Regions from separate parts of the Caulobacter segnis ATCC 21756 genome, predicted to be linked through region 1. Evidence: riboswitches for the same ligand, from Rfam matches in the RefSeq annotation. Region 1 holds a riboswitch; the other holds the start of a gene.
What was found. A riboswitch is a leader RNA that binds a small molecule or an ion and turns the genes downstream of it on or off. The one in region 1 is predicted to bind cobalamin.
Positions count from the first base shown of each region.

Region 1 (7,892 bases):
GCATCGCCGACACGCCAGAGCTGGACATCCGCTTCGTCGACAGCGTCGAGGTCCCCGTCGGCTTGGGCGAGCCCGCCACCACCGTTGTCGCTCCGGCCATCGCCAACGCCATCTTCCGCGCCGTCGGCGTACGCCTTCGGCATATCCCCATCACTTCCGCCGCCGTGCTCGCGGCCTTGTCGGGCAAGGGCTGACCCCATTCGGCGTTTCCAAGCCACGCGTCGACGCGGCGGGCCGAGACTGGCTACGGAAGCGCCCCATTCCGCGCATTCCAAATCCTTGATTGTAGAGCTCCCCGAGCGACGCCAAAGGCGGCTTCTGGCGCTTCGCTCTCCCCGTGAGGGAGCCTCCACAGCGGTGGCCAATCACGCCTTGACCTTGACATCATGTCAGGCCGCAGACTCTCCCCGGATAGGAGATCCGGATGAACCATCAGCACCACGCGGGCTGTGATCATGCTCAAGGGGCAAGCCCAACGACGGTGAAGGACCCCGTTTGCGGCATGGCCGTGGATCCAATTGGCGCGCGGCATCACGTCGAGCATGGCGGGCGATCCTTCCATTTCTGCGGTGCGAGCTGCAAAGCCAAGTTCGTCGCCAGTCCCACGGTCTACATTTTTGGTAGCGCCCCGAGGTCGGAGGTCGCTGGGCCGGGGGCGATGTGGACCTGTCCCATGCACCCGGAAATTCGTCGGCCGGGCCCCGGGAGTTGTCCGATCTGCGGCATGGCGCTGGAGCCCGAGGCGGCGTCGCTCAACGATGGCCCAAACCCCGAACTGGTGGATTTCACGCGGCGGCTCTGGGTGTCCGGCGTGCTGGCGGTTCCGCTCCTGCTGATTTCGATGGGCGCGGAGATGCTGGGCGTCCATATCGTCAGTCCAGAGGCGTCGCCATGGGCGCAACTGGCCTTGAGCGCTCCGATCGTCCTATGGGCCGGCGCGCCGTTTTTTCAACGTGGCTGGACGTCCGTGCGGACCGGCCATCTCAACATGTTCACCCTCATCGCGCTCGGCGTCGGGGCGGCCTTCGCCTACAGCCTGATCGCTACGCTCTTTCCTGGCCTCATCCCGATGACCGGCCAGGCCCATGGCGGCATGGTTCCTGTCTACTATGAGGCGGCCGGCGTGGTGGTCACGCTGGTGCTGCTAGGCCAGGTTCTGGAGCTGCGCGCCCGCGCCGCCACGGGGCGGGCGATCCGAGCATTGCTCGACCTGACGCCCAAGACCGCGCGCCGGCTCAAGCCCGATGGGACTGAAGAGGAGATCGCCCTGGCCGAGGTTGCCGTCGGCGACCAGATCCGCGTCCGACCCGGTGAGGCGGTCCCGGTCGACGGCGTTGTGGTGGAGGGGCGCTCCACGGTGGACGAGTCGATGCTCACGGGTGAGCCGGCGCCGGTCGGCAAGGCCGCGAGCGCCGTCGTCACCGGCGGAACAGTCAATGGTACGGGCAGCCTGTTGATCGAGGCGCGCGCCGTTGGGGCCGATACGGTGCTGGCTCGGATCGTGCGCATGGTCGCCGACGCTCAACGGAGCCGGGCGCCGGTCCAGGCGACCGCCGACCGCGTCTCGGGCTGGTTCGTGCCGCTCGTCGTGCTGATCGCCTTGGCGACCTTCGTTGTCTGGTGGATCGTCGGGCCCGAGCCCCGCCTTGGCCACGCCCTGCTGAACGCCATTGCCGTCCTGGTCATCGCCTGCCCCTGCGCCTTGGGCCTGGCGACGCCGATGTCGATCATGGTCGGGACCGGGCGAGGCGCGCGCGCCGGCGTGCTGATCAAGACCGCCGAGGCTCTGCAGGCCTTCGAGAACGTCGACACCTTGGTGATCGACAAGACGGGGACCCTGACGGAAGGCCGTCCCAAGCTGGTGGCGATCCAGACCTTTGGCGGGTTCGCGCGAAAGGACGTTCTGGCCTTGGCCGCGGCGGTCGAGGCGCGCTCCGAGCATCCGCTCGCCCACGCGGTCGTCGCGGCGGCCAGTGAACAGGGACTGACCCTCGCGACGGCTACGGATTTCGCCTCGAAGACAGGAGAGGGGGTCACCGCTCGCGTTGGCGATCGCGCGGTGGCCGTAGGCAACGCCGCGCTGATGGAGAGCCTGGGCGTCGATCCTTCACCCGTCGCGAGCGCTGCGGAGGCTCGGCGCGTGGAGGGCGGCGGCGTGATGTTGGTGGCGGTCAATGGCGCGCTCGCCGGCTTGCTTGCGGTGGCCGATCCGGTTCGGCCCTCCGCGAGCCAGGCCATAGCCGACCTGCGCGCCGAAGGCCTGCGCGTCGTCATGCTGTCCGGTGACAACGCCACGACGGCCCAAGCGGTGGCGCTGGCTGTCGGCGGCGTCGATGAGGTGAGAGCCGACCTCAAGCCCGAGGACAAGGCGCGCATCGTCGGCGAGCTTAAGGCGGCCGGAGCGCGCGTCGCCATGGCCGGCGACGGCGTCAACGACGCGCCCGCGCTCGCGGCCGCCGATGTCGGTCTGGCGATGGGCACGGGTTCGGACGTCGCGATCGAAAGCGCTGGCATGACCCTGACCGGCGGCGACCTGTCGGCGGCGGTGCGCGCTCGCCGGCTGGCGCGGGCGACCATGAGCAATATCCGCCAGAACCTGTTCTTCTCGTTCCTATTCAACGGCGTCGGCGTGCCGATCGCCGCTGGCGTGCTCTATCCGGTGGCGGGTATTCTGCTGTCGCCCATGCTGGCCGGCGCGGCCATGGCGCTGTCGTCCTTCATCGTTGTGACCAACGCCCTGCGCCTGAACGGAGCCCGTCTATGAATATTGGCCAGGCCTCGGCCGCCACCGGCGTGTCGCAGCGGATGATCCGCCACTACGAGAAGATCGGCTTGGTTCCGCCGCCGCCGCGCCGCGACAGCGGCTATCGCGACTACGACCAGCCCGACGTGAATCGTCTGCGGTTTATCGCCAACGCGCGCGATCTGGGTTTTCCCATCGAGGAGATCCGGGAGTTGCTATCGTTGTGGGGCGACGCGGGGCGCGCCAGCGCCGAGGTGAAGGCGATGGCGCTGGCGCGAGCCGAGGATCTTCATGCCAAGGCGATGGCGCTGGAAGCCATGCGCGCCGCGCTGCTGGACCTGGCGGAAAGCTGCCACGGCGACGCGCGCCCCGACTGTCCGATCATCGATCGCCTGCAACAGGACAGCCTCCCCCTGGCCTGAACTTGGCGCGCGCATAGGACACCGGAGAGACCTATTGGCCTAACGGCTCACGCCAGAGAACTTCCGAAAAGGTCGATCTTCCGCGGCGCGAGTAACTGACGGTCCGGAGTTCGGAACGGTCCGGGCGTCGGCTTCTGGCGCGCTGCGGACGGCTGAGAAGAGCAGTCATCGAGGTCAGGCCGAGAGTTCTTTGCGGACGATCGCCGCGCCCGCGCTCAGGGCCTCCAGCTTGCCCCTCGCCACGTGACGAGCCAGCGGGGCCATCCCGCAGTTGGTGGAGGGATAGAGCTTGTCGGCGTCCACGAACTGAAGGGCCTTGCGCAGGGTGTCGGCGACGTCCTCGGGCGTCTCGATGGTGTCGGTCGCCACGTCGATGGCCCCCACCATCACCGTCTTGCCCCGAATGAGTTCGATCAGATCCATCGGGACGCGAGAGTTCTGGCACTCCAGCGAGATGATATCGATGCTGGACTGCTTCAGCTTGGGGAAAGCTTCCTCATACTGACGCCACTCCGAACCCAGGGTCTTCTTCCAGTCCGTATTGGCCTTGATGCCGTAGCCGTAGCAGATGTGGACGGCCGTTTGGCATTTGAGCCCTTCCGTCGCCTTCTCCAGGGTCGCGACGCCCCAGTCGTTGACCTCGTCGAAGAAGACGTTGAACGCGGGCTCGTCGAACTGGATGATGTCGACGCCGGCGGCCTCCAGCTCCCTGGCTTCCTGGTTAAGGATCTTGGCGAACTCCCAGGCCAGCTTCTCGCGGCTCCTGTAGTGGTCGTCATAGAGGGTGTCGATCATCGTCATCGGACCGGGCAGGGCCCATTTGATCGGCTGGGTGGTCTGCCGACGGAGGAACTTCGCGTCCTCGACGAAGACCGACTTCGGGCGGCTGACAGCGCCGACGACCGTCGGCACGCTCGCATCATAGCGGTCGCGAATTCTGACGGTCTTGCGCGCCTCGAAGTCGACGCCGGCGAGATGCTCGATGAACGTCGTGACGAAATGCTGGCGCGTCTGCTCGCCGTCGCTGACGATGTCGACGCCGGCCCGCCGCTGATCGTCCAGGGACAGACGCAAAGCGTCCTGTTTGCCCTCGATCAGTTCCTCATTTTGCAGTTTCCAGGGCGACCAGAGCGTCTCGGGCTGGGCTAGCCAGGCGGGTTTGGGCAGGCTGCCGGCGGTCGACGTGGGCAACAGGGTTTTCATGATAGATGACTCTGTACGTTTTGGCTGATCAGGCGGCGAAATCGGCGGAGAACTGTTCGAGGACGGCCCGATACCGCTTGATGAAACGTTCCTCGGCGAACTTGCCCTGCTCAAGGGCCAGTCGGCTCCGTTCTTCCCGATCGTAGACAATCCGAGTCAGCGAATAGTCCTGACACTTCAGGCTCGGCTGATACTGTTCGGTCGCCGGGGAGTTGGCGTTATAGATCTCGGGGCGATAGATCTTCTGGAACGTCTCCATCGTGCTGATCGTGCTGAACAGCTCAAGATCTGTGTAGTCGCCGGTCAGGTCGCCGATATGGTAGAAGGCCAGAGGAGCCATGCTGTTTCTGGGCATGAAGTAGCGAACCTTCATTCCCATTTTCGCGAAATACTGATCGGTCGAAGAGCGCTCGTCGTTCTCATATTCAATCCCCAGCACGGGGTGCTCAGCGCCGGTCCGATAGTAGGTCTTGCTACTCGACACGCTCAGGCAGATGACGGGCGGCTTGCTGAAATTATCCCGATAGGCGTCTGAACTCAGGAAGCGCTTGAACAGGTTTCCATGCAGGTCGCCGAAGCCCTCCGGAGCGCCGGAATTCGGGTGGCGCTTCATGTGCTCCGGGAGAAGCACGCTGAAGTCATAATCGCGGACGTACGAAGAGAAGTTATTCCCCACGATGCCGTCGATGCGCTCGCCGGTCTGTTTGTCGAGAATGGTCGTCTGAAGGATTTCGATCAGCGGGAAGGCGTCGCCGCCCGCTTCGGGAGAAGCATTCATCTCGACGGAGATGATCTTGAGTTCGACCGCGTAACGATCCCCCTTGGGATTGTCCCGATGCGCCAGGGAATTGAAACGATTGTCGATCATCCTGAGGGTATTGCGCAGGTTTTCCTGCCGGTTCTCCCCTCTGGCCAAGTTGGCGAAGTTGGTCGTGATCCGCGTGTTCTCGGCGGGACGATAGTCCTCATCGAGCGCAGTGCTCTTGATGGTGAATGCAAATTCGCTCTTGAGCATGGTCTCCGCCGTTGATGCTGTGGCGAGACAGCGGGCAGGGACGCGCGACCGCCCGCGCGGAGTGGTCCGGTCGCGGCGCTCATGCGACCTGACCGGACACCCCGCCGGAGGACGTTATCTGTCGGGGCAGGTCTCCTGGCTCACGGGTCACGGCTTCCGGTCCGGCCTTCCCAACGCCCGAGGACGTCAGTGACACGAGATGGACCTTCGGCTCGCCGCTTACAGTTGCGGGGGCAGCGCCGGCGTCGCACCGGCTTCCCTCTTAGCTCCACGCCCTCCGAAGAGGATGGGGAGAACCACGACAACCCTATCAAACGACCATCCACTAACGGTGTCAATGGGACATAAGGATATCTTTATGTGTTTAAGCGCCGCGTGCGGAGCCGTGTTTTCGGAGCTGTCTTAGAAACTGCTCCTGACGCTGCGCCGCCGGTTACGACTGCGGGTGCGCGAACGCTCAACAGACGGGCGTAGACCGTGTCGAGTGAAAAACGACGAGCGCGGCCGAACATCTAGACAGCCAAATGTGGATGATTGATCATCCAACTTGGCAAATCTGTTTTCGGTCGTCCTCCATGGATCCCCTCAGCGACATTATTACCCTGCTTCGCCCGAGCTCGATCGTCTCCAAGCCGATCACTGGGCGGGGGCGCTGGGGCGTGCGTTACGCGGCCCATGATATGCCCGGCTATACGATCATTCTGAAGGGGCGCTGCTGGATCGCTTTCGAGGGCCAAGCACCGATGGCTCTGGAGGAAGGCGACTTCCTTCTGCTCCCGTCGACCCCGGCGTTCGTCCTGGGCAGCCATCCCGACGTCGACGGCCCGTCGCGCGATCCAAGCGATGCGCCGGTGCGGCACGGCGACCAAGAGGGCGAAGCGCAGTTCGAGTCACTGGGCGGCGCCTTCCGGATCGAGCGGGCGAACGCCCCACTACTGCTCGCCCTAATGCCCCGCATGATCCACATTCCCGCGTCCGAGGGGCGGACGGCCAGGCTTGGGACCCTCATTGGGCTGATTGTGCAGGAATGCGCCCGCGAGGATCCGGGCAAGGACATGATCCTGCAGCGGCTGCTGGAGGTCCTGTTGGTCGAGGCGCTGCGCTGGCGCCCCGTGGCCGGAGATGACGCGCGGACCGGCTTGCTTCGTGGCATGCGCGATCCGGCCTTGGCGCGAGTCCTGAGCGCCATGCACTCGGACGTGCGGGCGCACTGGACGGTCGCGGGGTTGGCCAAGGTGGCCGGCCTTTCGCGATCGGCTTTCGCCGCGCGGTTCGGCGAAGCGCTGGGCTGTGGCCCGATTGAATATCTGGCGCGGTGGCGCATGGCTCTGGCCAAGGACGCCCTGATCGGCGGGGCCAAGACCCTGGACCGGATCGCGGACGAGATCGGCTACGAATCCGCCAGCGCCTTCAGCACCGCTTTCCGCAAACGGTTGGGCTGCTCCCCCGGACGGTTTGCTCGCGCGGGCGACGCTGTCGCCGGCCGCTTCGATCCGGCGCAGCGCGAGCGCGCCGTCGGAGCCTTGGCGCACTATATTGGATGATTGGAAATGAAATTTGGACATTTGATTATCGATAGTCCTCCGCCGTGACCGTATTGAGGGATCACTGAAACTCTTGGAGATCCCCTATGCCGACCGTCCTGATCACCGGCGCATCCTCAGGCTACGGCCTCGAGACGGCCCGCCACTTCCTGGCCAAGGGCTGGAACGTCATTGCGACGATGCGCAATCCCAGAACCGACACCCTGCCGCGCTCGGAGGCCCTGCGGATCCTCCCCCTGGATGTCACCGACCCCGGAAGCATCGCCGCCTGCGTCGAGGTCGCCGGCTCAGTCGACGTCCTGGTCAACAACGCCGGCATCGGGGTCGTCGGCGCCTTCGAGGCCACGCCAATGGACCACATCCGCAAGGTGTTCGACACGAACACCTTTGGCGTGATGGCCATGTGCCAAGCCCTCATCCCTCAGATGCGAGAGCGACGCTCCGGCGTCATTGTCAACGTCACCTCCAGCGTGACCCTGTCGGACATGCCTCTTGCCGCCGCCTACAAGGCCAGCAAGCAGGCGATCGAGGGTTTCTCAGAGTCTCTGGTCCACGAACTCGGCTATTTCGACGTGCGCGTAAAGCTGGTGGAGCCCGGTTACGCTCCGACCACGCGGTTCGCTCAGAACACCTCGATCAATCCGCTAGATCTGATTCCCGCGCCCTACGAGGCGTTCGCGGCGCCGATTTTCGAAGCGTTCGCCACGCCGCAGATGACGACGAAAGAGCGTGATGTCGCCGAAGCGATCTGGGTCGCGGCCAACGACGCTTCGGGCCGGATTCACTTTCCCGCGGGCGAGGACGCGGTCGATCTGGCCCGGCGGCGTACATTCGGCGGTTGAGCCGTAGGCGCCGCCGTCCGGTAGGCGCGCTTTCCTTCGAAAGTTCATCGAAGCCGACAATCTCGTCCCCGCCAGATCCAAGCCTGGTCGAGGCAGGCTGCGTGACCAATATGGTTGCTAGCC
Region 1 is NC_014100.1:1,945,025-1,952,916, forward strand. Features, by position in the region: gene CSEG_RS09085 (xanthine dehydrogenase family protein molybdopterin-binding subunit) at 1-194, shown strand, start outside; gene CSEG_RS09090 (heavy metal translocating P-type ATPase) at 425-2,764, shown strand; gene cueR (Cu(I)-responsive transcriptional regulator) at 2,761-3,165, shown strand; gene CSEG_RS09100 (methionine synthase) at 3,340-4,368, opposite strand; gene CSEG_RS09105 (DUF1852 domain-containing protein) at 4,397-5,383, opposite strand; cobalamin riboswitch at 5,492-5,699, opposite strand; gene CSEG_RS09110 (AraC family transcriptional regulator) at 5,959-6,927, shown strand; gene CSEG_RS09115 (SDR family oxidoreductase) at 7,014-7,769, shown strand.

Region 2 (7,892 bases), 220 kb from region 1:
GAGAGATCGCCGCGCTCGATCGCGTCGGCGACCTCGTAGGCTTCCTCGACCGTATAGGGCGCGATCGTCGCGAAGGTCTGCTCCAGGTCCCAGGGGCAGCCGCCGTCGGGATCGCGCAGCCTGGCCATGATCTCGACCAGGCGGGCGATCGGCTCTTGGTCTTCACTCGGCGGGGGCGACAAGGGCGTTGGCGTCAGGGGCATGAGGATCCGGCTGGGCTGCGGGCTTGGACGAGGCCTCGGCCGCATCCCGCGCCGCGAGCTGGCGCTGGATTTCGGCGAGACGGTTCGCATCCAGCGGATAGCGCATCATCACCGCCGCGACCATCAGTCCCAGCGCCGCCGGGGCGAAGGCGTAGAGCCCGATCAGCGCCGCGTCGCCCGCGGCGGTCGGCGTCTTCGGGTCGAAGCCCAGCGCGCCGAGGATGATGAAGACGCCGACGGCCAGGGCGTAGCCCAGCTTCAACGTGCCGGTGACGATCGCGTAGAGCAGCCCGGTCTTGTCGACGCCGGTCAGCAGTCGCTCCTCATCGCCGATATCCGCCATCATTGATCGGACCAGCAGCTGAGCGGCGGAGTAGGGCAGCCCGGCCAGGACCAGGACGATCATGCCCAGCACCACCTCCCCGGGCGGCATGAAGACCGTCGCCAACTGCACGATCGCGTAGACGACCGAGGCCACGGCCAACGCCTTGTGCTTGCCAATGCGCTTGGCCAGCATGGGCCAGATCGGCGCGCCAGCCAGGGCGGCGATGAAATAGATCAGCAGCAGGACGCCCGACTGCGTCTTGTCGAAGCCCTTCATCCGCTCGAAGAAGAACAGGAACAGCGTGCCGGCGATGCCGGGCGCCAGGCCCATCAGCAGGTCGGCGATCAGCAGGCGGCGCACGGAGGGGCGAGTCAGCAGGCCGAGATACTGCTTGAGGCCCGTCTTTCCATGCCTGGGCGGCGCGACCGGCTCGCCGACAGTGCTTACGGCGAGCAGGACCGCGAGCGGCGCCAGCACGACGATGAACCAGCCCATGGCGGCGATGCTGTCCAGATGATCGCCCTTGAACACGCCCGTCACGATCGGCGGCAGGCACAGCACCAGGATCATGCCGACCACATTGGCGCCCTGCCACCAGGCGAAGACGCGCGAGCGCTGCTGGTAGTCGCTGGACAGGACCGCGCCCCAGGCGGTCTGCGACAGCACCACCATCGAATAGCCGACATAGACGACGGACAGCCAGAACCACAGATACAGCGCGCCGACGCCGGGCTGGGCCATGAACAGGGCGTAGGAGCCTATGGCGATCACCGGCGAGCCGGCGGCGAGCCAGGGACGGAAGCGGCCGAAACGCGACCGCGTGTTGTCCATCAGTCCGCCCAGAACCGGATCCAGAAGCATGTCGACCAGCTTCACGATCAGGAAGGCCGCGCCCACCGTGGTCAGGGACAGGCCCAACGACGTGACGTAGTATTCGGGCAGGTAGACGACCAGCGGCAGGCCCATCGCGGCGATCGGAACCGCCGGCGAGGCGAACCTGGCCAGCGCCCATGACGATTTACGCTCCGTCATCCCGTTACTCCTCCCCACGCTTCGATCGCGCTTCGCACTCGGCCCGAGACGGCCATTTCAAACAAGTGTGCGAGCATTGTTCGCCAAGCGCCAGCCCGTTCTACCATCGACTCGCGGCGCCGCGCTTCACGCGGTGTCCCGCTGAAGGGATGGAAAGGGACGCGGAGCGCCGGACATCCGTCCGGAGTGTGAGTTTGTAGATACCGTTTCGACGAAGCCCGACGCTCCGCGCGACCGTTATCCGCCAGCGTCCCGTCAGGTGGCCCTGTTCGGGCCTTACCGGGACCTGGGCCTCCCGTTTCCGAGAGCCCCAGCGGTCGGAGAGGACGGGCTTTCAGCCAAACACGCCCTTTTACCTCCAACCACGCCGACGGCGGGCGGGCCTGACCAGCGTCAGGTCCCCGGACCGTCCGAGTATCCCCCTCGAACCTGTCCCCGCTCGATCGCCCCCCGTCGCCGCAAATGGTCGCTGGCCATGCGCCCTTTCCTCGCGACGAGGTGGGTAGAGAATACGGCAGGTTTTGGAGGGGAGGATAAGACGGCGCCAACGCTCGTCGAACGCCCATGAAAACCCTCTCTCTTCGAGAGAGGGGGGGGCCATGCGAGAACAGGGGGGGGGGAGGTTTCACCCTTTCCGGACAAGGCAGTGACGAGCAAGCTACTGAAGAGTAAGAAATTTCTCGGCCAATTTCGTAACCACTCACCCTCCCACGCCTGACGGCGCGGGCCCCTCCCTCTCTCGAAGAGAGAGGGGTCTCTACGCCCATCCCTCGACGAGCGTTCAGCCCTGGGGTTTCATCCTCAGTGGCAGCCCCGCCGCGACGAAATAGACCTCGTCCACGGTCGCCGCGAGCCGCTGGTTCAGCCGTCCGGCCTCGTCGCGGAAGCGGCGGCCCAGCGGCGTCTCGGGCACGATGCCCAGACCCACCTCGTTGCTGACCAGCCAAAGGCGAGCAGGGCAGGCGGCGACGGTCGCGACCAGCGCGGCGCACGCCGCCTCGACGTCTTGGTCGGCCAGCATCTGGTTCGAGAGCCAAAGGGTCAGGCAGTCGACGACGGCGACCGCGTCGGCGGGCAGGGCGGCGATGGCGGACGCGAGTTCGAGCGGCGCTTCGACCGTGATCCATGATTCGCCGCGATCGGCCCGGTGGCGGGCGATGCGCTCGGCCATCTCGTCATCGAACGCCTGGCCCGTCGCGATCAGGACCGGCCGCCCAGCTCCCGCCGCGGTTTCAGCGGCTTTCTGGGCGAAGCCGCTCTTTCCCGAGCGCGCGCCGCCCAGCACCAGGGTCACGGTCATGAAAGCTCCACATTGACGGTGTGCGGCGCAGCATATAGGCCTTGCGACGCGTCAGGCTCCTCGAAAGAGGATTAAAAGGGAACGAGGTTCAAGGCCTCGGCTGCCCCCGCAACTGTTAGCGGCGAGTTCTAGCGCCATACGCCACTGGGGCCCTCGGGCTCTGGGAAGGCGGCGCCAAGAGCATTGACCCGCGAGCCAGGAGACCTGCCCGGCGCGGTCGTTCATCGCTCGGCCGGGGTGCGCCGATCGAACGGGATTTCCCGAGAAACGACAGTCAAAGGACCGCGCGACGGTCCGAGCTTGCGTATGGCTTGTCGCCGTTCGCGGCCGGTTCGGCGCGCGGGTCGTTCAGTAGGGGAAGAAGAACCATGATCCGAGCGTTTCTGAGCTCCACCGCCCTCGCCACCAGCCTGATCGCGGGCGCGGCTTTCGCCGACGACCAGAAGGCCCCCGAGGCCGACGTCGCCGGCGCGACCGGCGCCAACGGCGTCGCCGAACTCGTCGTCACCGCCACCCGCACCGCCCAGCCGATCGAGAAGGTCGGCGCGTCGGTGACCGTCCTGACCCAGCCGGCGATCGAGGCCAGCCAGGCGATCTCGGTCGTCGAGCTGCTGGCCCAGACGCCGGGCGTCAGCTTCACCCGCAACGGCGGTCCGGGCACGACCACGGGCCTCAACATCCGCGGCGCCGAGACCCAGCACACCGTCGTCCTGATCGACGGCGTCAAGCTGAACGACCCATCCTCGACCCAAGGCGGCTTTAACAGCGGCAACCTGCTGGTCGGCGACATCTCGCGCATCGAGATCCTGCGCGGCGCCCAGTCGACCCTGTGGGGCAGCCAAGCCATCGGCGGCGTCGTCAACATCGTGACCGCCGAGCCGACGACTCCGTTCTCGAGCTCGATCGACGCCGAGGCCGGCGCGCGCAAGACCGGATACCTGCGGGCCGGCGTTGGCGGCGCCGGCGACAAGATCGTCTGGCGCGTGGCTGGCGGCTACTACACCACCGACGGCTTCTCGGCCTACAAGCCGGGTAAGGAGAAGGACGGCTACCAGAACCGCGGCCTTTCCGGCCGCCTGCGCATCGCCCTGGCGCAGAACGTCTCGGCCGAGGTCCGCTCGGTCTATTCGAAGGGCAAGAACGACTTCGACGGCTTCAACGTCGACAGCCCCGAGTTCGGTCGCACCGAAGAGCTGGTGATCTACACCGGCCTGAATTTCGGCCTGCTGGACGGCCGCTGGAACAACCGGATCGGCTACGCCTACACCGACACCGACCGCGAGAACATCAACCCGGCCCGCCCCGCCGTGCCGCTGACCTTCGACGCGGCCGGCAAGAACAAGCGCTGGGAATACCAGGGCGTCTTCGCGGTCACCGAGACCGTGTCGGCCACCTTCGGCGCCGAAACGGAAAAGGCGCGGATGCGCACGCGCTCGCCGTCCGTCAGCAACCCGAACCCGGCCTTCGCCACCGGCAAGGTCGGCGTCGACAGCCTCTATGGCCAGCTGCAGGCTGAGGTGGTTCCGGGCCTGACCCTGACCGCCGGCCTCCGCTACGAGGACCACGACACCTATGGCTCGCACACCCTGGGTCAGGCCTCGGCCGCCTGGGCGCTTAACGAGGGGAACACGGTCCTGCGCGCCAGCTTCGGCCAGGGGTTCCGGGCTCCTGGCCTCTACGAGCTGTTCAGCGAGTACGGCAACCTGAACCTCTCGCCCGAAAAGTTCGACAGCTGGGACGCCGGGATCGAGCAGCGCTTCCTGGGCGGCAAGGCCCGCGCCGTGGCGACCTGGTTCCACCGCGAGGCCGACAACGAGATCCGCTACTTCTCGTGCACGGGCGGCGCCGATCCGCTGTGCGCGCCGGGCGGCGTCTCGCGTTGGGGCTACTACAGCAACGTTCTGAAGACCAAGGCGCAAGGCCTTGAACTGATTGGCGAATACAAGCCGGCGCAAGGCTTGGTTCTGTCGGGCAACTACACCTACACCGACGCCGAGACCGACTCCGGTTCGGCCAAGGGCAAGCAGCTGACCCGTCGTCCGAAGAACATGGGCAACCTGTCGGCGACCTATGTCTGGCCGGTGAAGCTCTCGACCACGGTGGCGGTCCGTTATGTGGGCAAGACCTACAACAACGACCTCAACACCCAGGTGGTGAAGGACTACACGCTGGTCGACCTGCGCGCGTCCTATCCGCTGAAGGACGGCCTGGAGGTCTTCGGCCGCGTCGAGAACGCGTTCGACAAGGACTACCAGACCATCCTGAACTACGGCACGCCCGGTCGCGGCGCGTTCGTGGGCCTGCGGGCCCGCTTCTAGAGCGCGGTGATGGCGTCGATCCCTCACCTCGGCGCCCTCCGACATGGCGGCCGTCTCCGCGAGGCGACGGCCGCCTATCCGGACGTGCGGGGGCCCTGGCTCGATCTGTCGACCGGGATCAATCCGGAGCCTTGGTCGGGCGCGCGCGCGTCGGCCGAGGCGCTACGGACGCTGCCCGATCCCGAGTTGCTGACTGAACTGGAGGCCGTCGCCGCCCGCGCCTTCGGCGTGGCCGACCGTGCGCGGGTCGTGGCCGTCGCCGGGGCGGACGCGGCCCTGCGGCTGCTGCCGCTCCTGCTAGACGGGGGCGACGTCGCCCTGGCCGCGCCGATCTATGGCGGCCACGCTGAGGCCTGGGCCGAGCGGAAGCCCTTGATAGTGACGTCGGTGGACGACCGACGCGCCGTCGCGGCGGATATCCTCGTCCTGGTCAATCCGAACAATCCCGACGGACGCCAGTTGCGACGCGAGGCGCTCACCGAACTGGCCGAGGCGCGCTCGGCGCTCGGGCGTTGGACGATCGTCGACGAGGCCTTCGTCGAGGTGACGCCGGGCGTCAGCGTCGCGGATCTGGAGATCGAGCGCCTGATCGTCCTGCGCTCATTCGGAAAGTTCTACGGCCTGCCTGGGGCGCGGCTCGGATTCATCATTTGCGACAAGGTCTTGGCGAAAAAACTTCGCGCGGTCCTTGGTGATTGGCCGGTCTGCGCTGACGCCCTGGCCCTGGGTCTCGGCGCCTATGCCGACGACGCCTGGCGGGCCACGACCATCGCCTGCCTGGCGGCCCAGGCCCGCAACGTCGACGCGGTCCTGAGCTCCGCCGGCCTTGCCGTCGTGGGCGGCTGCGATCTTTTCCGTTGGGTCGAAGCGCCGGACGCGCACCGGCTGTTCGTCGGCCTTTGCCGGCGAGGCGTCCTGACGCGCCCGTTCGTCGAGCACCCGACCCGCCTGCGCTTCGGAATTCCCTCGCGCGGAAACCTCGATCGTTTGCGAGAAGCCCTGCAGGCGGTCCGCCATGCGGCCTAGCCGTCGGGTCATCATGGGCGGCGTCTTGGCCCTGGGCGCGCCCAGCCCCGTATTGGCGGCGCCTCGACGCATCGCGTCTCTGAACGCGTGTCTGGACGCCATGCTGGTGCATCTGGCCGACCGCTCGCAGATCGCCGCGCTCAGTCACTACGCCCGCGAGCCGCAAGGCTCGACCGTGGCGGCGCAGGCCCGCACCCTGCCGTTCACCTGGGAAAGCGCCGAGGAGATCATCGCGCTGCAGCCGGATCTGGTTCTGGCCAGCCAGCACTCGGCGTTGGCGACCCGCAACGCGCTCAAGCGCCTGCACGTTCCCGTCGAACGCTTCGCCGTTCCCAAGACGGTCGAGGAGAGCCTTGGGCAGGTCCAGCGCATGGCTCGCCTGATCGGCCAGGTGGATCGCGGCGAGCGGCTGATCGTCCGGATCAGGGCCGCCCTGGCCGCCGCGACGGTTCGACCGGGCGCCCGACGCCTGAGTGCTCTGATCTATCAACCCAATGGCTTCGCGGCGGGACCTCACACCTTGGTCGATGAAATGATGACCCTGGCCGGCTTCGACAACGCCGCCCGGCGATATGGCCTGAAGTCCTGGGGCAACGTGCCGCTCGAGCTGCTGCTGGCGGATCCGCCTGAGGTGCTGCTGGTGGGCGAGCCCGCGCCCGGCGCGCGCAGCTGGGCCGACCGGGTCATGACCCATCCGGCGCTCGGCGCGCTTAAGGGCCGGATGCGGCAGGCCCGGTTCCCAGAGCGCCTGCTCTATTGCGGCGGGCCGGTCCTGATCGAGTCCGCCCAGGCCATGGCTCGTGCGCGCGCCGAAATCCTGGGAGAGACGGCGTGAAGACGCGGTCGGTTTGGCTCGTCTGTGGCGTGCTGGCGGCGGCGCTGGTCTTGCTGTTCGCGCTCAGCCTGTGCGCAGGCCGGGTCTGGACGCCCTGGAGCGCCTGGATCTCGAACGGCGCCGATCCACGCTGGGCCATCGTCTTTGGTTTGCGGCTGCCCCGCACCATCCTGGCGTTGCTGGTCGGCGGCGCGCTGGGGCTGAGCGGCGCGGCGCTTCAGGGGTATACCCGCAATCCGCTAGCCGAGCCCGGCGTGCTGGGCGTCTCTTCCTCGGCGGCGCTGGGCGCGGTGCTGACCCTCTATCTCGGCGCGGCGGCCGAGGCGAGCTGGATCCTGCCCGGCGCGGCCATGGTCGGCGCGGGCCTTGGCGTGTTCGCGCTGCTGGCGCTGGCGGGCGTCACCTCCAGCGTCGTCACCTTCATCCTGGCCGGGTTCATCATCCAGACCGTCTGCACCGCGGGCATCTCCCTGGCTCTGAACCTGGCGCCGAACCCGTGGGCGGTGGACGAGATCGTCAGCTGGCTGATGGGCTCCCTGGCCGACCGTAGCGTCGAGGAGGTCCGCATCGCCGCGCCGGGCGTGATCGTCGGATCTTTGGTCTTGCTTACGCAGGGCCGGGCGCTGGACGCCCTGACCCTGGGCGAGCAGGGCGCGCGGTCGCTGGGCGTCAGCCTGACGCGAACGCGGCTCCTGCTGGCGATCGGCGTGGCCCTGACGGTCGGATCCAGCGTGGCGGTCACGGGCGTCATCGGTTTCGTGGGGCTGATCGTCCCGCATCTGCTGCGGCCCTGGGTTGGTTCGAGGCCCGGCGCTCTCCTCTGGCCCTCGCTGCTGGGCGGGGCGGCGCTGAC
Region 2 is NC_014100.1:2,165,040-2,172,931, forward strand. Features, by position in the region: gene mazG (nucleoside triphosphate pyrophosphohydrolase) at 1-203, opposite strand, end outside; gene CSEG_RS10000 (MFS transporter) at 163-1,560, opposite strand; partial or broken gene CSEG_RS23290 (hypothetical protein) at 1,808-1,887, opposite strand; partial or broken gene CSEG_RS22535 (hypothetical protein) at 1,923-2,071, opposite strand; gene cobU (bifunctional adenosylcobinamide kinase/adenosylcobinamide-phosphate guanylyltransferase) at 2,342-2,860, opposite strand; cobalamin riboswitch at 2,897-3,086, shown strand; gene CSEG_RS10010 (TonB-dependent receptor plug domain-containing protein) at 3,229-5,178, shown strand; gene CSEG_RS10015 (aminotransferase class I/II-fold pyridoxal phosphate-dependent enzyme) at 5,188-6,204, shown strand; gene CSEG_RS10020 (ABC transporter substrate-binding protein) at 6,194-7,039, shown strand; gene CSEG_RS10025 (FecCD family ABC transporter permease) at 7,036-7,892, shown strand, end outside.
Region 2: another riboswitch for cobalamin. It lies ahead of CSEG_RS10010 (TonB-dependent receptor plug domain-containing protein); the one in region 1 lies ahead of CSEG_RS09105 (DUF1852 domain-containing protein).